DNA from 3 places in the Paenibacillus sp. NN59 genome. Region 1 is predicted to be linked to each of the others. Evidence: predicted binding sites of a transcription regulator. Region 1 holds the regulator's gene; each other region holds the start of a gene.
The links. Region 1 encodes NrdR, which represses ribonucleotide reductase genes. Its sites were predicted from a motif close to AACACNATATATNGTGTT; they were not measured.
Positions count from the first base shown of each region.

Region 2: a site for NrdR is predicted at 4,988-5,005, ahead of ACT89M_RS10525 (adenosylcobalamin-dependent ribonucleoside-diphosphate reductase). Genes of this name have one in related genera too.
Region 3: a site for NrdR is predicted at 4,893-4,910, ahead of ACT89M_RS26305 (anaerobic ribonucleoside triphosphate reductase). Genes of this name have one in related genera too.

Region 1 covers NZ_CP199678.1:2,158,847-2,166,266, reverse strand. Annotated here, with positions in the region: gene ACT89M_RS09755 (helix-turn-helix transcriptional regulator) at 1-382, opposite strand, end outside; tRNA gene ACT89M_RS09750 (tRNA-Ala) at 489-561, opposite strand; gene nrdR (transcriptional regulator NrdR) at 760-1,227, opposite strand; gene ACT89M_RS09740 (alpha/beta-type small acid-soluble spore protein) at 1,343-1,564, shown strand; gene ACT89M_RS09735 (lytic transglycosylase domain-containing protein) at 1,663-2,226, opposite strand; gene coaE (dephospho-CoA kinase) at 2,223-2,819, opposite strand; gene ACT89M_RS09725 (MntP/YtaF family protein) at 2,850-3,614, opposite strand; gene mutM (DNA-formamidopyrimidine glycosylase) at 3,764-4,591, opposite strand; gene polA (DNA polymerase I) at 4,652-7,306, opposite strand.
Region 2 covers NZ_CP199678.1:2,349,923-2,357,342, reverse strand. Annotated here, with positions in the region: gene ACT89M_RS10540 (hypothetical protein) at 80-796, opposite strand; gene ACT89M_RS10535 (ATP-binding cassette domain-containing protein) at 796-1,644, opposite strand; gene ACT89M_RS10530 (hypothetical protein) at 1,668-1,844, opposite strand; gene ACT89M_RS10525 (adenosylcobalamin-dependent ribonucleoside-diphosphate reductase) at 2,185-4,881, opposite strand; gene ACT89M_RS10520 (DEAD/DEAH box helicase) at 5,109-6,869, shown strand; gene ACT89M_RS10515 (YqhG family protein) at 6,875-7,420, shown strand, end outside.
Region 3 covers NZ_CP199678.1:6,036,372-6,043,791, reverse strand. Annotated here, with positions in the region: gene ACT89M_RS26320 (glycoside hydrolase family 3 protein) at 1-292, shown strand, start outside; gene ACT89M_RS26315 (methyl-accepting chemotaxis protein) at 569-2,317, shown strand; gene nrdG (anaerobic ribonucleoside-triphosphate reductase activating protein) at 2,335-2,844, opposite strand; gene ACT89M_RS26305 (anaerobic ribonucleoside triphosphate reductase) at 2,841-4,802, opposite strand; gene ACT89M_RS26300 (hybrid sensor histidine kinase/response regulator) at 5,257-6,894, shown strand; gene ACT89M_RS26295 (aldo/keto reductase family protein) at 7,071-7,420, shown strand, end outside.

The DNA.
Region 1 (7,420 bases):
TCACTTCAAATCCAGATAATTGTTGGTTTAGTGTGCTCTCCTGTTGCTCATTCGAATACATTTTCAACTTGGCTGTCGCATTCTCTAATGTCTCAGTCAATGGATATCCGGCTTCTTTTGCAAAAACAGCAGCATGAAGAAGTGTCTTTTTTTCTTCCATATCAAATAGCAGAGGCGCTCTGATAAAATGATTCAGCAGACTATATCCACCATGATGACCTGCATCGGATATGATCGGCACCCCACTAGAACATAGTGCATCAATGTACCGATAAACGGTTCTTATATTCACTTCTAACTTTTCAGATATTTGCTTTGCAGTCAACTTCTCTCCCGAATTCAACATCCATAGAATGGCTAACATATTATCTTTTTTCGGCATAAGCAATCCTCCCCCATTTCATCATATTAGGAATTCCACCTGCGTCAATTGATTTTCACAAAAACAAAAAAACGGCATTTCTGCCGTTTCTCGTCACACACTCTTATGGAGCCTAGGGGGATCGAACCCCTGACCTCATCGCTGCCAGCGATGCGCTCTCCCAGCTGAGCTAAGGCCCCAGGATATGATGTTACATCTTGTCCAGCACTGCTAAAAACTCATTTTACAGGCGACTTCTATATCATATAAAATCCCTTCTGGACTGTCAATACCCTTCTGAAACACCGAAATCTATGGAGAAGAACATTCATGTTACGAGCACACACGGTATATACCAGATGCAGCTCCGGATTGCTCTTCTCCTTTTCCCCACTACATTAGTCCTCCAGATCTTCTTTGGACAGCAGTGATTTCAGTTCTTTCATGAACATGTTAATGTCTTTGAACTGGCGGTACACAGAAGCAAATCGCACGTACGCCACTTCATCAACCGGAAACAGCTGCTCCATTAACAGCTCGCCGATCTGGCGGCTCTCCACTTCAGCTTCAGCTGTGTTACGCAGTGACTTCTCCACTTCAGATACCATCATCTCCAGCGTTTCTACAGAGACCGGACGCTTCTCACACGCACGGATCAAACCACGGAGAATTTTGTCACGGCTGAACTCTTCCCTGCTGCCGTCCTTCTTAATGACGATCAACGGTGTTTCTTCAATCATTTCAAAGGTTGTGAACCTTCTCGCGCACTGCTCGCATTCGCGGCGGCGGCGGATGGATTTCGATTCATTCGCTGGTCTGGAGTCCAACACTTTGGTACCTAAATAACCACAATAAGGACATTTCAACTTAGATCACTTCCCACTTTTACTTTTTACCACATATTCCCTGAGCATATTTTGTAATGAAAATCGCATTCGCGACACATAATACTTTTACCAACCCGCGAGGAGGTGAACAGCAATGGCACAAAGCAACGGTAACTCCAACAACTTGGTTGTAACTAAAGCTTCCGCAGCCCTGGAGCAAATGAAATATGAAGTAGCTCAAGAACTCGGAATCAGCATCCCACAAGATGGGTACCAAGGTAACATGACTTCTTACGAGAACGGTTCGATCGGTGGATACATCACGAAGCGTCTGGTAACAATTGCAGAACAGCAATTGGCAGGTCAATACCAATAATTATCTGCATCGTAATACGTTACACAGAGGAGCATGGGGCGGCCGGTACACTACCGGTCTGCTCCGTGCTTCTCCTTATCTTTTTCCGAGCAATCGCTTTAGAACGTATCGTAGATCTTCACATACTGATTATAATAGTAAATAACCCGTTGTACATAGTGGCGTGTCTCGCCAAAAGGAATATCCTTCACCGTTTCAAGTGTGCCATCCCATACACCATTTTTCAACCAGCTGCTGACCTTCCCCGGTCCTGCATTATAAGCGGCAATCATCACAATTTCGTTGCCACCGAACTGGTCTGACAGATTACGCAGATACCATGTCCCCAGTTGAATATTTCGCCCGGGTTCATGTTTCAATTCCTCCAGCGAAGTATCCGGAATTTTGGCTTGTTCCAGAATCCAGTTCGCCGTATCCGGCATGAGCTGCATCAGTCCGATCGCACCACGTTTGGATTCTTTACTGGTCTTGAAATTGGTCTCCACCCTGATAATCGAAGCGATCAGAAACGGATCAACCTCATAACTTTGGGATTGCGCCCGAATCTCTTCCTTATATTCAATCGGATAAAACCAGGCCATCCAGTTCGTATTTAGAAATAACACAAGTACAAAGGAAACAAACATGATCAGCAGTACACGTTTTTTACGCAATATTTTCATAATAAACCCTTATGCGTTAAAAATAATTCAAGCTGCTTCTCCGTCTGAGCCCATGATCCGCTGTTATCAATAACGATATCTGCCCGCTCTTTTTTGCGTTCAATATCCATCTGGGCCGCAATGCGTGCTTCTGCGTCAGCCTGGGTCATCTGATCCCGGTTCATCAGTCGCTCCAGTTGTACTGCTCTAGGTACATATACGACCATAACTTCCGTAAAACCTTCCTCAAGACCCGACTCGTACAGCAAAGGAATATCCGACACCACCAGCTTGTCCGGATGTTTCAATTCGTATGCAGCCGCTCTTTCACGCATTTCCTTCCGGATCGCCGGATGAGTGATGGCCTCAAGCGCTTTACGTTCCTCAGGTTGCTGAAAAACAATACTCCCTAACTTTTTCCGATCCAGTGTTCCGTCCTCATTCAAGATAGCTTGTCCAAACCGCTGAACAGCGGCAGCCAAAACGGGATGCCCAGGCAACATAACTTCCCGGGCAATAACATCTGCATCGATGAGCAGCGCTCCCTTACTGGCCAGATAGGCGGAAACACTGCTTTTGCCTGTTGCGATTCCGCCCGTTAAGCCTATATTCATCGTCTCACCTCATAACAGCTTTATTACTCCTCAAAACAACTTGAATATTCCCATAATCATTAACAGCAGGGCCGGCAGAACTGAGAGTTTCTGCATCCAGCGCTGTGCTGCAAACCGTAATCCTACCTTCATGCCAAGTGACAGAAACGCCCCACTAAACAACGCAATCACCAGTGCTGTCCACAGCGTAGGGAATCCAAGCAATGCCGCACCCAGACCTGCACCAAAGGCATCCAGTGACAGCGCAATTCCGAGCCACATCGCTTCCTGTGCGGAGATACTGCCTGAGTTATCCATGTCCGCCTTGGACGGGCTGCGCAAAATTTGAATAACCACACCCAGCTTGCGCAATTCCAGTGTAAATACCATGCGCTCCACCGAACCATCCGTTGGCGAAGGCTGTACTTCCAGAACCATTAATTGATTCTTGCTTCTGGATGAAAGCCCCGAATCCGTTGTTCCATTTTCTTGAAGCAATCTCTCCTGCACCAATCCACTCTCTGCTTCCTCACGTTCTTTGCCCCGCCGCCTGATCAGTTGCAAAAGCGACCACGCACCAATCACAATGAGAATGACAGCCCCCACAATTGAAGCTACTTCTGGGGACACAACATGAGATAAGAGCACACCAACCTGCATAGATAACGCGATTACCAATCCCGAACAAAGCGAAATAATAGCAATGGATAAGAGCGGAATCTTGGTCCTCCGAAGTCCATATGTAATTCCAACTCCAAAACCATCTAAACTCACTGCAAAAGCAAGCGCCAGTAATGAAATAAAATGATGCAGCACCCCGGATTCCTCCCCTGTGCGGTACGTGCCAACTGATGATGTCAGTATGGGTATATGCCCGCTTATTTCTGCCATATCAGTATATGGAGGGAGGAATCCAAGGGTGCTATGATTTCATCATTTCATTGATTCAGTTCTGGTTCGGGAGATCAAAGTCGTTGACAATTCGGGCAAAAGTGCGTCCCACGTCCGCCAACGACACTTTTTTCAATCAATGTGCCGCAGGTATGGCAAGGCTCGGCTTTACGGCCATAAATTTTCAGCTGATGCTGGAACATGCCCATCTCGCCTTGCCCATTAACATATGACTTGATCGAGGAACCTCCTGCATTCACAGCATCCTGCAGCGTAGCCACAATGGCTTCATGCAAAACCTTCAGCTGTGCTTCGGTCAGCGTCTTCGCAATCGTCTCGGGATGTATACCTGCACGGAAGAGAGCCTCGTCCACATAAATATTCCCGATGCCAACCACATATGCCTGATTCAGCAATACAGCTTTAATTTTGGTCGTACGTTTCCCCACTGCAGCGCGGAACGCGTCCACGGTAAAAGCCTCATCCAGTGGTTCCAGCCCAAGCTTCATGAGCGGTTTTGAAACCAGCTCTTCACCTGCGCTGAACAGATGCATCGTCCCAAACTGACGAACATCCTTGTATCGCAATTCCGTGCCATCATTGAAGTGGAAGATGACATGAGTGTGTTTCTCCACCTCTTCGTGCTGATGATACACACCATAACGTCCCTCCATCCGCAGATGGGAGACCAGCACAAGCCCGTCCAGCAAAATCCGTAAAAACTTGCCCCGGCGCTCTACACCAATCACGGTATGTCCTGCCAGTTCCAATGCAAATGCTTCTATATCGTCAGGCCGCTGAATAATCCGCGGCAAATTAACGGTAACATGATCAATCGTTTTACCTACAATAAGTTGATTCAACGTTCTTCTGACTGTTTCGACTTCCGGTAGTTCCGGCATGATGTTCTCACCTCCCTTATATTATAACGGAAGATGACGCTCAGCGGGACCCTTTCTTATCTATTTTGCTTCATACCAGTTCTCACCAAAGCTAACTTCGGCTTTTAGCGGCACCGACAGCGGAAGCGCCTTTTCCATCACCGAAGGCACAAGCTCCTTCATCAGCTCCAGTTCATCCGCCGGCACTTCAAACACGAGCTCATCGTGTACCTGAAGTAACATACGACTCTGTAGCTTACGTTCGCGCAGCGCCTCGTCCATCTGTACCATCGCCAGCTTAATGATATCAGCCGCAGTACCTTGGATCGGTGTGTTCATCGCGGTACGTTCCGCGAAGGAACGTAGATTGAAATTACTCGCGTTGATTTCGGGCAGATAACGGCGGCGTTCCAGCATCGTTTTCACATAACCGTCCCGGCGTGCATCCTTCACAATATGATCCATATACCGGCGCACACCCTGGAATATTTCAAAATACTGATCAATAAACTGTGCCGCTTCTTTCCGCGTAATGTTCAAGTTTTGCGATAGACCATAATCACTGATTCCGTATACGATTCCGAAGTTAACCGCCTTCGCAGAACGACGCATGTCACTGTCCACATCCTCCGGCTTCACGCCGAATACATCGGAGGCAGTCTTCGTATGGATATCCATATCATGTACAAAAGCTTCCTTCAGACGTTCATCATCTGAAATATGTGCCAGTACACGCAGTTCAATCTGAGAGTAGTCGGCTGCGAGAATAGACCAACCCGGCTCGGACGGTACAAAGACCTTACGAATTTTGCGTCCTTCTTCCATACGAATCGGAATGTTCTGCAAGTTCGGGAACTGGCTACTCAGTCGTCCTGTTGCTGCAATGGTTTGACGATAGAACGTATGCACCTTGCCATCCCGGTCCGATATCTCTTTCAGCAAACCTTCCACATAAGTGGATTGCAACTTGGCAAGCTGGCGATATTGCAAAATGTGCTGCACCACGTCGTTATAAGGAGCCAGCTTTTCCAGCACTTCAGCGTCGGTGGAGTATCCTGTTTTTGTTTTCTTCACGACAGGCAGGCCCAGCTTGTCAAACAAAATTTCACCGAGTTGTCTTGGTGAGTTCAGATTAAACTCCGTACCGGACAACTTGTAGATTTCCGCCATCAGCTTGCCGATCTGTCCTTCAAATTCACGACCAAGTGCTTGTAAGTCTTCTGTGTTCGCCTTGATTCCCTGCTTCTCCATGTCGGCAAGAATACGGGATAACGGCATTTCGAGCTCATGGAAAAGCGAATTCATCTCATCGCTCTCCAGCGCTTGTTCCTGAAGGGGGATAATCGCGGCCAGCGCAGCGGCTTTCCGGCATAAGAAATCACCCAGAACTTCCGCCTCTGGTACTCTGTATTTAGCCCCTTTCCCCAGAACGCTATCGTCTTCAACCAGTGAAGGCAGCCCATACTTGGACGTCAGCCCGCTGATTGTCTGATTCGACTCGGTCGGGTCAAGCAAATAAGCAGCAAGCTGCACATCAAATGATGCACCTGCGAATTCAATGCCATGTGCATGCAAAGCCAAATCCACACGATGCAGATCATAGCCACGCTTCGGCTGGTCGGCACTTGCAAGCCATTCCCGAACAGGAGTTGCCGCATCAGACTTTAGTAATTCCGGAGATATGAACGTATATTTCTCCCCGGCACCTACGGCAAGACCAACAAGCTTCGCCTGATGCGGATTGTCACCATGCGTTTCCACATGCAGCACATCGATCGAATCCAACATATCCATCAGATCAGCTATGTTATCTTCTGTTGCAATCGTAGATTCAACCTCAGCCGCCGGAACAGCCTCTTGCTCGGAAGCCACGCTACCGCTAAAGGACAAACGCTCCAGCAATGACTTAAACTCCAGCTTAGCCAGTGCAGGCCCTGCACTAGCTTCTTTCAATCCATCAAACTGCATATCATCCCACGTCTGTTCCAGCGGAACCTCACGGTGAATGGTCGCCAGCTGTTTGCTCATGCGTGCATCTTCGGCATGGGTTTCAATCTTTTCCTTCATCTTGCCTTTCAGTTCACCCGTACCGTTCAGCACCTCTTCCACCGATCCAAACTGGTGCAGCAGCTTCAGCGCCGTTTTCTCCCCAACACCCGGAATACCCGGAATATTATCGGAAGCATCGCCCATCAGACCTTTCAGATCGATAATCTGTAGTGGTGTCAGACCGTAACGTTCCTTAATCTGTGCCGGGTCGTACAGTTCAATCTCCGTAACCCCTTTACGCGTCAGCCCGATATGTACATGCTCGGAAGCAAGTTGCAACATATCCTTGTCACCCGATACAACGAGAACCTGTCTGCCTGCATCATCCGCGCGTTTGGTCAGCGTTCCGATAATATCATCCGCCTCGAAACCAGCCAGTTCAAACTGCGCGATCCCGAGGCCTTGCAATAGTTCTTTGAGCAAAGGAAACTGCTCGGACAACTCCGGCGGTGTTTTTTCCCGTCCACCCTTGTATTCCTGATACCCTTCATGACGGAACGTCACTTTGCCCGCATCAAACGCCACCATCACATGTGTAGGCTTGTGTTCTTCCAGCAAGCGAAGCAGCATCGTCGTAAATCCGTACACCGCATTGGTGTGCAGACCTTTCGAATTGGTCAGGGGAGGCATTGCAAAAAATGCCCGATAAATAATGCTATTTCCATCTATAAGAATAAACTTGTCCATTCCAGCACCTCGCGTATCATATGGTCAGACTGTACTTACATACCTACTCTCATGATACCATACCTGCCACCTACATCAAAAAAACTTCACACCCCTTCTCACCACATTTCTTCC
Region 2 (7,420 bases), 190 kb from region 1:
AACCTAACTCAGAGCGGATTGAAAGTTTTGCTTATAATTGCTTCTTCCTTCCTAGGACTCTAGAGGTGGAACGAGAATATCATTGCATTGAATCCAGCTTGCGTCTGTGAATCATTAAAACAAATAATCCTGCTGTAATCGCACCATATACGAGCGGTATAATTATTACCATTAGCTTCTTAAATAGACTTTGTGCATCATAATTAATTAACACATCTATAGTACTACTTAGAGGAGGCAACAGATAAATCATTGGTGTAAATCCGTCTGGCAACACCTGTTCTATACCTTTCACAGAAAGTGTAATAACAATGAGCACACTCAGCATTAAAAAAGACATGACTCGGGAACGAACAAACTTAGAACTAAACCAGCAGGCTAAAGCAATTCCCAGCCAAGATGAAACCAAATGATAAATCAGGGCCATGCCTAGCTCTTCAACACTCGGAGTTCGATCAAACTTTTGAAAAATGGCTGGGAACGAAACGGCATACAGAGCGAGTGGAATCGTAAAAAGCCAGCAATATAACAATTTCGCAACATAAAGTTTTACCAAACCGCCACTATGCAATACCGTAACCGATTCCTGATTTGTCGTTTCCATATCAATCAACGTATAACAAATAACAACAGAAATAATAAAAATAAATGTTGTTGAAAATGCATAACTAGCCATTACTGGATTCGGAACGACACTGTATACGAAAATAATCCCCATAAAAAATACAAAAGTAGCCGGACCATAGCGATAAGAACGCATGAAACAGGTATGTAAATATGACAGTAATGAAATCATTAGCCTAGCTCCTTTCTCGTTAGACTAACAATCTCTCCACCTTTATTTATAAATTCGGGTAAAAAACTACGATAATCTTTATACATAAAAGTCATGACCATATAACCATTTTCACTTCTTTTATATGTAATATCGGGGAAAAATTCAAGAAGATGATCAACAACGCTTAAATCTATGCTGCCTTCCAGCTCAAAATATACAACCTTCTGCTCAGAAGACGTATGTATACTCTCCTTACTCAGTCTTCCTTGATGAATCCAGTATGTGTTGCTTTCCAATTGACTTGCTAATAACGGATCGTGCACGGCTGCCAAAATCGATGTCCCTTCTTCCTTAATTTTGTTCAGAGAATGAAGCAAATGCCCCGTTGACTCTTCATCCAATCCTGAGAAAGGCTCATCTAATACCAGAAGGTCTGGCGGCTTAATCATAGCTTGCATTACATTTGTTTTCTGCAACATTCCTTTTGAGAAATGACTCATCTTCAACTGATCACTCTGTTCAAGACGAAACAAATCATGCAACTCCTTGATACGTTCTTTCAACTCTTTCTTAGTCATACCTGATATTCTGCCCATGTGTGTCAGATACTCCGTCGAAGTCATCCTTAGTTTCGATAATCGATCCGGGGTATATCCAATCACCAGATTCCTATGCTCAAGTAACCTTTGACCCGACGTTAATGGAATTAATCCACTCACCATTCGGAGCATCGTACTTTTCCCGGAACCGTTGTTTCCTCTTATAATAATGCAATTTCCTTGGCTAATCACAAGCGATACATCTGTTAAAATTTCTCGGCCGCCGTATTTCTTAGAAGCTTCTTTTAATGTTAATAACGCCTTCATTGTCACCTTTCCACCACCCTTTACTAACGATCCCGTTTTCTTTCTAATGTGATCCATGAATAGTAGAGCATCCAAAATAGAGGTGGAAATAGAGCTACTGCAATATATCGATGGTGATATGGGAGCGTAAAAATGGTACCTACTGAGATCGGCACGATCAGAGCAAACAAAAACAAGTACTTTTTCCAATGTTTATTCATGATAGATGCTACCTCCTTCCTTCGTCCAGAACCTGACATGAACATTCATTTAAACGGAATATGTGCCTCTTTTAACTGGATTTGTAAGAACACCGTCCTTATTTTAACATATTTAAGATTAAAGGGATGTCTAATGAATAAATAATTCAGATGAAACTAGATTCAATGTACACCGTTGACTAAAGAGACCTATCGACGTCTAGGCAGTTCGATTGAAGTCTAGCAACACAAAAAACGAAGTGCTGGTATGTCAGCACTTCGTCTGTACACTTTTTAGGTTGAACATCCTTGTTCAGGCTCATTAGAGCAACAATTCACTCCAGATTTGTTCTGGAATAGCTTAATTACACTTGCTGTATCCGCAGTTACTGCATGTTTTGCAGCCCTCCACATTGATCAAGGACGCCGAGCCGCATGAAGGACATAAGTCGATAGATTGTATAGGAGTCTTTTGCCCCTCACCTCCAGCATCGTCCAGTTGTGAGGTCGGTGTCTGCGTGTTCAGCAGAACTTCCTTTGTATTGTTGCTGCTGTTCATACGCTTAGCACTGATCGGATTCTTCACTCCAATATCCTCATTTATCTGAACATGGCTTTCCAACGCTTTCGCGACGGCATCCGCAATGGATTCCACACGATTAGCTCCAAAACCAATGGCCCCTGAACCTCCGATGCCTTTCAGATGTTTGATAAGCAACTCCACCTTATGACCATGATCGCCATATCGCAAGAATAGAGAGCACACCCGGCCCAGTGCCTCCGCCATCGCAAACACGTCGGAGCCTGCCTTGCCTACGTTGAGGAAAATCTCACCCGGTGTTCCGTCCAGATCATTAATCGTAATGTAAGCCATGCCAAACGGCGTATGCATCTTATACGTTGCTCCGCGCAATACTTGTGGACGACGTTTATATTGTTTATCCACCACACCCGTAGTCTGTTCTCCCAAGTCTGGCAAACTGGACTCTCGCTCTGCATACACCGGATTTGCTACCGAAACGGACTCAGCTACCAGACTGTTGAATTCCTCTTTATCCGCATTCTGCCCCTCAATAGCTGAGGTGTCTTCTTTCTTCGAAGTAGAAAGTACTTGAACATCTCTACTGCCGTCCCGATAGATCGTTACCCCTTTACAACCTAGATCAAAAGCTAGCTCATACAGCTCTGCCGTATCCTGCACCGTAAAATCAGCCGGACAGTTTGCCGTTTTTGAGATCGAACTGTCCACCCACTTCTGAATGGCAGCTTGCACGCGAATATGATTTTCGGCCGAAAGATCCATCGCCGTCACATAATAATCCGGTAGGGACTCACCAGGATGTTGCTCCAGCCACTCCTCAGCAATCGGCACAAACTGTTCATCATACCCAAGACGGCTCTGGCGAAAATACTTAAAAGCAAAATACGGCTCAATGCCAGTCGATGTGCCCACCATCGTTCCGGTACTTCCCGTAGGCGCCTGAGTAATCAGCGTCACGTTACGAATTCCTTTTTGACGGATCGCCTCTCCAACCTCTGGGTACGTCGCGATCATCTGTTTCATAAATCCACTTTGTAAGTAAGGTTCTGCCTCAAACGCCGGGAACGCCCCCTTCTCCGCGGCAATCTCCGCTGAAGCGAGATAGACTTCCTTTGCCATAAATCCATACAGTTTATTGAGAAAATCTAGCGATTCAAGACTGCCATAACGGATACGCAGTTTGATCATCAGCTCCGCAAGTCCCATGGTTCCTAGCCCCACCCGGCGTTCACGTTGCTGATTTAATCGATTTTCTTCAAAATGATACGGCGTCGCGTCAATCACATTGTCCAGAAATCTTGCCGAAATGCGCGTCGTTTCCGCCAGCTCTTCCCATGCCACATCGTGGTTTGTTTCATCATAGAATTTGGACAAATTGATTGCTGACAAATTACATACGCCCCAGCCTGGAAGGCCCTGTTCCCCACAAGGATTAGTACAGATGATCGGATTAAAATACCAGCTGTTCGACATCTGATTGTAATACTCCATAAATACAACACCGGGTTCGGCTGATTTCCAGGCGGATTCAATAATCGTATACCATATTTCACGTGCCTTCACTGTCCGGTATGGAATAACGTTATGGCCTGCCTCTTTCCATTTGGTCAGATCCCCATCCCACTGCGAATCATAGTCCGGGTCACTCGTATCGGGAAAAACAAGCTCCCAATCACCGTCCTGCTTCACAGCCTCCATGAACGCATTGCTTACGCAGACCGACAGATTGGCATTGGTCACTTGCCCCATCGTTTGTTTAACCGTAATAAAATCCAGCACGTCCGGGTGCCAATCGTTCATCATCAGCATCAGCGCACCCCTGCGGCTACCGCCTTGTTCGATAAGCCCCGTCGTATAACTGAACAAACCGCCCCAGGATACCGATCCGCTGGACGAGCCGTTCACACCTTTCACCACAGCCCGCCGCGGACGAAGGGATGACAGATTGATACCCACGCCACCGCCGCGAGCCATAATTTCAGTCATTTCGGTCAACGTCTTCATGATGCCGCCCCGGCTGTCTTGCGGAGAAGGAATGACATAACAGTTAAACAGCGTCAACTCATCACTGGCCCCTGCACCAGCAGCAATACGTCCACCAGGAACCAGTTTCCAGTCATCCAGCACCAAGCGAAACTTCTTCTCCCAAACAGCCTGTTGTTCAGGTGTCGATTCAACAGCTGCCATCGCTCGGGCAAGACGATCCCACATCTCTTCCGGTGTTTTCTCTATCGTAAGTGTCAACTTTTCCACATCGGTCTCAATGATCGTATCGCTACGTGTCCGCACTTTAACTAGTTGTGCCTGCCGTTCAACAATCTCACCGACTTCCTTCACCGGAAACTTGGGATCATCTTTCGTTAATACAAGTACAATATCTCCGACTTTTGCATGATTTGAATCGGCGTCCTTCCATGCGTACCGATCCAGAAATATTTTCTCGCTGAGCCCTTCCAGCTTATGTTTGTTCTCATGATGCTTCACTTGTTGGTTCGTTCCTGTATTGTTGGATGCCATCTCTGCAATCAACCTCCCCGAATAAACCGTTCATTTTAAATTCAATGCTGTCTTTGAGAATAATTTATGCCTATATACTACATGTAGTGATTTATAACCATTATATTACACTATATGTTGATTTTCTATGTGATCTATATCATAGATCCTCTGAAACGGGTTATGAACTTGCCTTCCTTCGTCCATACTATTACCTACGAATAACACAAGAACGGAGAGGAAGCATCATGAACCGGAAACATCCGCATCATATGAATCAACCTGTAGCTGACTTACCTGTTCCTCTTGAGTTTGATCGAAGCTGGCTGGAACAGCTTGAATCTCGTTTGGACAAGGGCGGTCCTTGGGGGGATTACCGACTCTTTCAACTCGGTATTCAGGCTGAAGAAACGAATCTCATTCCGAACTTTGACGAAATTCAATGTCTGAAACATTTGCAAGATCTGACCCCACTTCCTCACCAAATGGATACGGCACGCAAAGTATTATTCGAAATGTCAGGCCGAGCCATTCTCGCTGACGAAGTAGGTCTGGGCAAAACGATTGAAGCTGGCCTGATTTTGAAAGAATATATGGTTCGTGGTCTTGTATCTAAAGTGTTAATTCTTGTCCCCGCTTCTCTGGTATTGCAATGGGTACGTGAACTCAATACCAAATTTGGCATCCCAGCAGTTGCACAGAAAAAGGCTTATTCCTGGCAAAATGAAGTCGTTGTTGCTTCTATGGACACTGCCAAGAGAGACCCGCACAAAGATATGTTACTAAGTATGGACTATGACATGATCATCATTGATGAAGCACATAAACTCAAAAATAAAAAAACAACCAATTATCAATTCATGCTGCAATTACGCAAAAAATACTGCCTGCTACTCACTGCTACGCCTGTGCAGAACGACATGAGCGAGCTTTTCAATCTCATTAACCTGCTGAAGCCCGGTCAGCTTGGTCGTCAAGGCGATTTTGCCGCCAACTTTGTCGTCGATAAACGTGTGCCCAAAAATCAGGAGCAGCTCAAAGATGAGCTGTCCAAAGTCATGATCCGTAACAGGCGTGGCGAAGGCCCCGTTCAATTTACAAAACGCAACGTGTCTAACGTGGATCTGCAACTTTCGCCTGAAGAGCAAGCACTCTATGACGGGGTAACCTCGTTTGTCAAAGATCAATACCAGCAAGCAGGCGGCAACCTTAGCAGCATGCTTTCGCTCGTTACGTTGCAACGGGAAGTCTGTAGCAGTCGGGACGCTGTGTTTGTAACACTCGTCAATCTGTCCAAAAAGCTACCATTGGATTCTCCACTGCGGGATAAAATCTGGGAACTGGTGGCTCATATCAAGGCGATTAAAGAAAATACAAAAGCCGAAAAAACGATGGAACTGATTCGAGATATGAATGAAAAAGTCATTATTTTCACGGAATACCGAGCGACGCAGGAATATCTGCTGAATTATTTTCGTAACAACGGACTAACGGCTGTTCCCTATCGGGGCGGGATGAATCGAGGCAAAAAGGACTGGATGATGGATCTTTTCCGTGGCCGTGTTCAGGCGATGATTGCAACGGAAGCTGGTGGTGAAGGCATCAACCTGCAATTCTGTCACCATATGATTAACTTTGATCTACCGTGGAACCCGATGCGGGTAGAACAGCGGATTGGCCGGGTTCATCGGCTCGGTCAGCAGAATGACGTTAACATTTTCAACCTGTCTACGAAAGGTACGATTGAGGAACATATTCTGAATCTGTTGCATGAGAAAATTAATATGTTCGAGATGGTCATCGGTGGACTGGATGTTATTCTCGAACGGCTGGAGAAAAAGGAATCGATCGAAAAGAGTCTGTACAAAATTATGCTGGAATCGCAGAACGAAGAAGATATTCGCCGTAAAATGGACACCCTCGGACAGTCGCTGAACACAATTCAGCGCGAAGTTGCTGACGAGGTGCCTTTAATCACCAAACTTGATCTTCACAAAGGGGGCAACTGATATCCATGACTATGTCACCGCATGAGATCCAAGCTTACGTCCTAACCTATCTGGAAGCTTTGGATTGCCAGATCATGGAGCGGTCACCTGCTCATGTGACGGTTAAATTATCACCTGAAGCAGACAAGGCATTAACGAACCGTCCGTATTACTGGGGATTTGTGGAGCGTGTAGGGGTGGAGCCTGAGACCATGTCATTTACTTTTGTTTTTGACCCGGAAGCTTATCAGCAGATCACTGAGGCGGCGGAAGCCAAGGCCAAAGCGTCTCAGCCTGTTCAAACGCCACCTGATGCTCCGAAAGAAACGATACTCGGACGTTATTTTGGCATCACGCCTTCCATGCCGCAGCTTGGTCCCGGACGCATTCTGCGAGAAGATGTTGTGTATGGTAGCCGCAGATTACAGCAGATATTTACCGCAGCCCGCGAAGGTGGCGCCTTCGTAAACCTGTTTGAACAAGCCGCCAAACGCCAGATCAGGGCCACATCTCCGGCTGTGTATGAACCTTGGCTAGGGGTTTGTTTTAAAGTCGAGTTTGCTTGTGACCTG
Region 3 (7,420 bases), 2.7 Mb from region 1:
TACAGCAGTTCGTGTCATAGGAGAACAAGGGTGGATTGCCTTTAGGGATGCTGACCTTGGCAACGGGGCCACCACATTTGAAGCTCGCCTATCTGCAGAACAGCAAGGGGGTCTGCTGGAAGTGAGATTGGGTACCCCGGACGGTGCCCTTGCAGGACGTGTAGAGCTGGCACAAAGCGGTGCCCAGCAGTGGTCTACGGTAGAGGTTGAACTGACAGGCGCATCAGGAGTGCAGGATATCTATCTAATATTACCTGCGGGCGTCCGTGTTCGTCATTTTGAGGTGCGTTAACATATAGAAAATGTAAACGATAGAGAGCGGAATAGAAGAGATCGCTGACCATCTTTTTCCTATTCTCTATTATGCGAGGTCAACCTGTTTTTAACGGTTGGCCTTTTTTATTTTTACATGATCCCCATTCAAAAAAAGCAATTATATCACGATATATATTATATAGTGTCATATCATTTGCTGAAGGCAAAGGTGGAGAAAGGAGTCGGATCCGAACTCATTCTTTATCAGGACGGATATGTAAGCTAGAAAAGTAAAGGAAAAGGGGAATCTGCAATGTTACGCTACTTCCGCAATCGAAGTTTGGTTTTCACCAGTTCTGTCCTGATTGCCATCATTTTGTTTGTAATGATCATCCTGATGAGTGTGTTGAATTTCAAACAAAGTCAGCAGGCTTACTACGAAGAAATTAATCAGGTAGGTAAGGCGCTGTCCAATCAGCTTCAGCTCAACCATAAGTGGGTAGAACAGGCGAATCAGCAACTGGGGGCTTCACCTAAGCCAACATCTCCCGAACTCACGTCATTGAAAGAACAACTCGATGCAATGACCGGTGTTGCCTCTATTGCAAATGCTTATATATTCAAATCGGATATTATCGAACGGGATGGGAAACAGATCTTAACGGGGGTGCAAGTCAATCAGGCACTCTATGATCTGGAGATGGTCCCCGGTGTCGAATACGAAATTCCAGAAGTAGTTCAAGATACATATGATCATGTATTCCAGAACGGAACCGCTTTTACAGAATCATACACGGATACTGCAGGGACGTGGGTGACCTATCTAAGCACGATCAAAGATGATACGGGTAAGACGATTGCTATTTTTGGTCTGGATTTGGACGCAGCCCAAGTGAAGCAGGATCAGATGTGGATGTTTTTGTATAGTCTGGGGAGTGGATTTGTCATTGCGGTCATTATGATTATAGTTATGGTCATTCTGGCTCGAATTGTACTTCGACCATTACAGAAACTCGCAGACGTATCGAAGCAGGCAGCAGGCGGCAATCTGACAGTCAGTCTGGATGTACGCAATAACAATGAGATCGGCCAAACGGCCAACGCATTTAATCATATGCTGGGGGGGCTACAGCAACTGATTACAGGCATTCAGTCCACTTCTGCGAGTGTGACCCGCTCAGCTGCGGATCTGCAGATGAGTTCGGAACGTACCACTGAAGCTTCACAAGAGATTACCGAATCGATGTTGCAGGTGTCCTCCGGGGCAGAACAGCAACGACAATCCACGAATGAATGCCAGGAGTCCATCGGCGAGATGGTCATTGGCATCAAACGAATTGCTGACTCGTCTCAGGTGGTTGCTGAACTGGCTTCGGATACAACCGATCTCGCTAGCCGAGGTGAGGCAGATATTACAACGATGGTCGATCAGATGCAGAAGATTGAACTTAACATGTCAGGCACGGTTGTAGTTCTCCATGATCTTCAACAATTGAACAGCAGCATCGGTGGAATCATGTCCATGATTCGGGATATTGCGGATCAGACTAGCCTGCTTGCGCTGAATGCTTCCATTGAGGCAGCTAGAGCAGGTGAAACGGGAAGAGGCTTTGCTGTGGTTGCACAGGAGATTCAGAAGCTTTCGAATCGCTCCAAAGAGTCTTCTGATCAGATCGACCAGATTCTTCAAGGTATCCTTAATCATACGGAGAAGGCCGTAACTTCCATTGAAGAGTCAGTGGATGTCGCTAAACGAGGAGCAGAGACATCCGTAGTAACGGCAGAAACATTCCGCCAGATTGTCGAATCTATTCAGAAGGTATCGGGACAAGTCTACGAAGTATCCGCCGCCTCTGAGCAAATGTCAGCCAGCAGTGATCAGATTGCTGCTTCTTTGGAGCAATTGGGTGTTGTGGCTTCGGATTCATCCGGTAACGCGAACAAGGCTCGTGCTTCTTCGGAAGAACAACTGGCGCTGATGGAAGAAGTATCAAGTCTTTCTCACGAGCTGAGAAGTTTGGCTTACGAACTGAATCAGGTCATCCAAAGGTTTCAGGTGTAAAAGGAGAAAAAACATCGTTACACTGCACCAAGATGCAATGTAACGATGTTTCCAGATGCTTGCGTTGCGCGCACGTCAATCAAGCGCTGATTACGACTTCCACGGAAGGGCAGAGATACATCACGCTCTGCTGCAAGGTAACGCCCGTCGATAATCACGTCACATAGCTGTGCAAGCTCTGCTCTTTCCGGGTCGGCGATGAGTTCCTCATACTCGAATCCGGTGTAGGCCCATACCGTCAGATCTGGCCTTGCATCCCGAAACTGACGTACCCAACGAGTACATGCTGCTGCTGAGAAAAAGGGGTCACCCCCGCATAACGTCACGCCATCCAGTAACGGATGGTTCGTGACCTCATGCAAAATCTGTTGCTGCCGCTCTTCTGTAAAGGGTTCACCTGCGCGAAAACTCCACGAATCCGGGCTGAAGCAGCCCGGACATGCATGGCGGCATCCGCTGATAAACAGCACAGCACGAAGGCCGGTTCCTTCATTGACCGATTCGGGAATGTAACCAAACAAATTCACCGGTGTTTCACCCGATCCCGTACTTCGGCCTGCTTCGCAGCATTGAAGCGTACCTTGTAATCTCCTGTCAGATAACCGGTTACACGGCGCAAGCGCTGGAAGTGAACCTCATTTTCGTGAACTTCACATCCCGGACAGGTATCACCGATGACCCCCTCATACCCGCATTCAGGGCAACGATCAATCGGATGATTGATTGAGAAGTAACCGATATCCTGTGCCAGCGCGTACTGTACGATGCGCATAAAGGCTGATGTATTTGCCCGCACATTGCCGTCAAGTTCAACATAAGAGATGGCTCCGGCATTGCACAGAGCGTGGAATGGAGCTTCCAGTTCAATCTTACGGTAGGCAGGAAGGTTATGATAGACCGGAATATGGAACGAGTTCGTATAGTATTCACGTTCATTCACACCGGAGATCGGGCCGTAACAGGCTCGGTCTTTTTTGGTGAATTTGCCGGATAAACCTTCAGCAGGTGTAGCAAAGAGCGTAACGTTCAGGTTATGCAGCTCACTCATCCGATCACAGAACTCTCTCATCGTACGGATGACATTCAGCGCCTCGCGATGCACATGCATATCTTGTCCGTGATGGCGTCCATACATAGCAGTCATACATTCGGCGAGTCCGATAAATCCAAGAGACAACGTGCCGTGTTTCAACAGATCGGCAACCGGCTCATCCGGTTCCAATTTCTCTCCGCCTTCCCATACCCCTTCACGCATCATGAAGTCCGATGATTTGGCAGGCTGTTTTTTCTGAATGGCATACCGATGAAGTAAACCCTCCACGGCATTGTGCATGATTTTATCCAAGGCCACATAGAATCCTTCCCGATCCGCAACAGCCCGATTGTTTTGGCAGATGCCAAACCGAATCCCGAGTTTCACCAGATTGACCGTATTGAAAGACAGGTTTCCTTTACCACTTTGCCGATTTCGTCCAAACCGATCCGCAAGGGTGCGTGTGCGGCAGCCCATCGTTGCAATGATCGTGTCCGGGTCTTCCGGATGATAGAAAGGTAAATTAAACGTTGCATCCACATTGACAAAGTTAGGGTACATGCGCCGTGAAGAACAGGTTACCGCGAGGCGGAACAAGTCATAGTTCGGGTCGCCCTGAGCTTGGTTAACCCCTTGCTTACACTGGAAAATATGCTGTGGAAATACAGGCGTTTCCCCATGTCCGAGGCCACGAATCGTTGCTTCGAGCAGGGAGCGGGACACCAGACGACCCTCCGCTGATGTACACATACCATAGTTTAGCGATGTAAAAGGAATCTGTCCGCCCGCTCGGCTACTCATCGTATTGAGGTTATGTATAAGAGATTCGGCGGCTTGTCCTGTCTCCAGTTCTGTTTCCTCACTTGCAAAAGCAAATGCCCGCGGGCACTGTTGCTTCGCTTCAGCACTGTTCAGATGAAGCTTCTCGTCCGTCAGCAAGGCTTGTTCATCAAAAAGCCGTTGACCTTTGCGGAAATGCTTGATGAAAGAGCGTTGTACGTAAGGCGCCAGATCCCAGTCGATTTTGTTGGCGGATACGCCGCCGTACTGACTGTTTTGCTGTGACTGGAAGATGATCGCGACCAGAGCCATCGCAGACATGATGGTCTGTGGTGTGCGAACCGATCCGTTCCCTGTATTGAAGCCAGAAGCAAGCAATCGATCGAATGGAATAAAAATGCAGTTCGTTGTTCCAAGGGCATACTGATCCAGATCGTGCACATACAGATCGCCATTCTCCACCGCATCTGCAAGCACCTCTGGCAATACATGGCGCATGGCATGCCATTTGGCTGTCTCCGATCCAAGCCTGCTCATCTTGCCGCTGAAGGAATCTCCATTCAGATTTGCATTCTCCCTCAGCGTATCAGCGTCTTCTGCGCCAATAATACGTCTTCCCAGGTCAGATAACAGATCGGTTGCCGGTGGTGCGGCATGCTCAAGCATAGTCATGTAACGTGCCTCCTAAATGATTTTTGAATAGATTATAATTTGATTAATATACGAGTTATATACTACATGTAGATTTGTATTATCCATTTATAAACTATATGTGGTTTTTTGGGTGTGATTATGATCACACCCCTTGTGAGGTGGAAGAGCACCTTCCGGGATTTAGCGCGGGTTTGAGGTTCCCAAATTTCAAACAGAGGCGTATAATTTCTACTTACCCTGCAAGTATAAACTTACAAGTCAGATATCGTGGATCGAAGTATTTTTTCAGATCTGTTCGGTGAGAAAAGAGGTTACAGGCACCAGTATGATTCTCTAGTACTTCTGTGGTGTTAAACATATAAGTATAGTTTGTGACAATCGTTCGGATTCCCCGGCAGACCCTGCATGTGAATCAACATTCTGATCGGTGAACTTAATATAGCAGCCAAGACAAACAAAGAGGGGTTGGATCATGGGGACGGTAGAAGGCGTTAACCAAGGCTTCTATGAAAATATTGAAGAAGCAGCGGCCCATATTGTGGACGTATTAAGTGGCATATTAAGAGTGAATACCATCTTCGTAGCCACGAATGACGGAGTGACTAATGTCATTCTGGAAGCCTTCAACCGCAAGGAAGAATTAATAGTCAAAGGGACTGCGCTTCCTTTTATGGAATCTTACTGTAGTCTGGTCTTAAGAGACAATAACAGTGTCGTTACCATTTCGGATACCACCGAACATTCTGTAACACGATCAATGAATGTCACGGGTGGATTGGGTAATCGATTTTTCGTGGGAGTACCTATTGTACGTAGAACAGGTGAAGCTTTCGGAACGATATGCATAATGGATGATCCAGGGTATAACATCAGTGAAACCGATATGAAGACGCTGAAAGCTATGGCTGTTTTTCTAGGATACGTTGTTGACCTGGAGAGTGCGCTGCACGTTCAGGAGCAGAGACTCAGCCATTCAGAACAATTGCAAGAGAAATTACAGGCAGAGAAGGAACGTGCCGAATCCGAGGCCATGACCAAGACACAAATGCTCAAACTGATGAGTCATGAGATCCGTAATCCGCTGAACGGCATTTTGGGATTGACAGATCTGATGCGGACACCCGACATGTCGGAGGAACAAGCTGAGTATGTGAACATGATTGAAACGAGCGGTAATATTCTGCTTTCACTGCTCAACAATATGATGAATTTTAATATCAATGAGGCAGGGAAAACGGTTATTCATGATGATCCCTTTGATTTGGTCAGCACCATTGAGAACACTGTCTATCTCTACGCCGGAACAGCTGCGAGCAAAAAGATAGAACTGGGGTTAAACCTGAATCTGAACGTATCGCAGGTTTTCATTGGTGATGAGATCAAGATTGGCCAGATGTTGGGCCATGTGATGCAATACGCCATGGATTCCACTCGGGAAGGTGCTGTACTGGTAACAGCAGAGATGAGGGGAGATGAAGTAGAGGATACAAGCCTGCTTTTGCTACGGGTTAGATACACAGGACAAATGTTATCCGACAACCGTTTGCGAGTTTCGACTGCCAAACCGGAAGCGATCAGTACGGAAAAACTGATTGGTAGCAATCTGGGACTGGCAGTCAGCCAGAATCTGGCCATTCTGATGCATGGTCGTATCCAGGTGAACAGCCTGCAAGGTGACGAAACCGAGTTCCGGATTTCATTGCCATTACGCAGATATTGGGATTTGCCGCAAATCACAAGTGTGCAGCAACGTTTGAAAGCTAAAAAAGTGCTACTCGCCAAAGATCCTGATATTTTGCAGGGCGTATCCTCCCTGATGCGGAATTGGGAGATGGATGTGCGCATGACTTCGGGTTCAGCCTCTGCATATGAATGGATCAAGGAAGGTTATAAGCCGGATGTGGCTGTTGTAGATCTGGGCTTGCGTGAGGGCATTACAGTCGATTTCGTCATTGCGCTGAAACAGCAGATTGAAGGCCTGCCTGTCATTGTGCTCGTTCCATATGGGATGCATATGAATATTCAGCAGACGGAGGTTTTTGATGCCGTGCTGACAAAGCCAGTTAGACAGACTGAGCTTTTAAATGCACTGAGTATTATTTTGCCATAAAAAGAGAAGATGAATTTCTCTACCAAGGTTACAGAAGGCACATCACTCGCGGTGTGCTTTTTTTGCTGTTTTTCCTGAGTTTCTACTTATATGTTTTTCCATTTGTTCAGGTTGGGTTACAATAGGATATGGAACTTAACTTCATCATTTCTACATTCTGAGGAGGACATGTATTCATGGATTATCGCAGGTTAGGTGGAAGCGGACTGAAAGTAAGCGAAATCAGCTTAGGTAGCTGGTTGACGTACGGAGGATATGTGGAACGTGAAAATGCGGTGAAATCAATTGAAACGGCATTTGATGAAGGGATCAACTTTTTCGATACAGCCAACGCCTATGAGCGGGGAGCCGCAGAAGTATTGCTGGGTCAAACATTGAAAGCGTATTCACGAAGCTCTTATGTTCTCGCAACCAAGGTGTTTAACAAAATGGGTGATGGCCCTAACGATCACGGCTTGTCCCGCAAACATATTATGGAGCAGTGCGAGGCCAGCTTGAGACGCCTTGGCACCGATTATGTCGATAT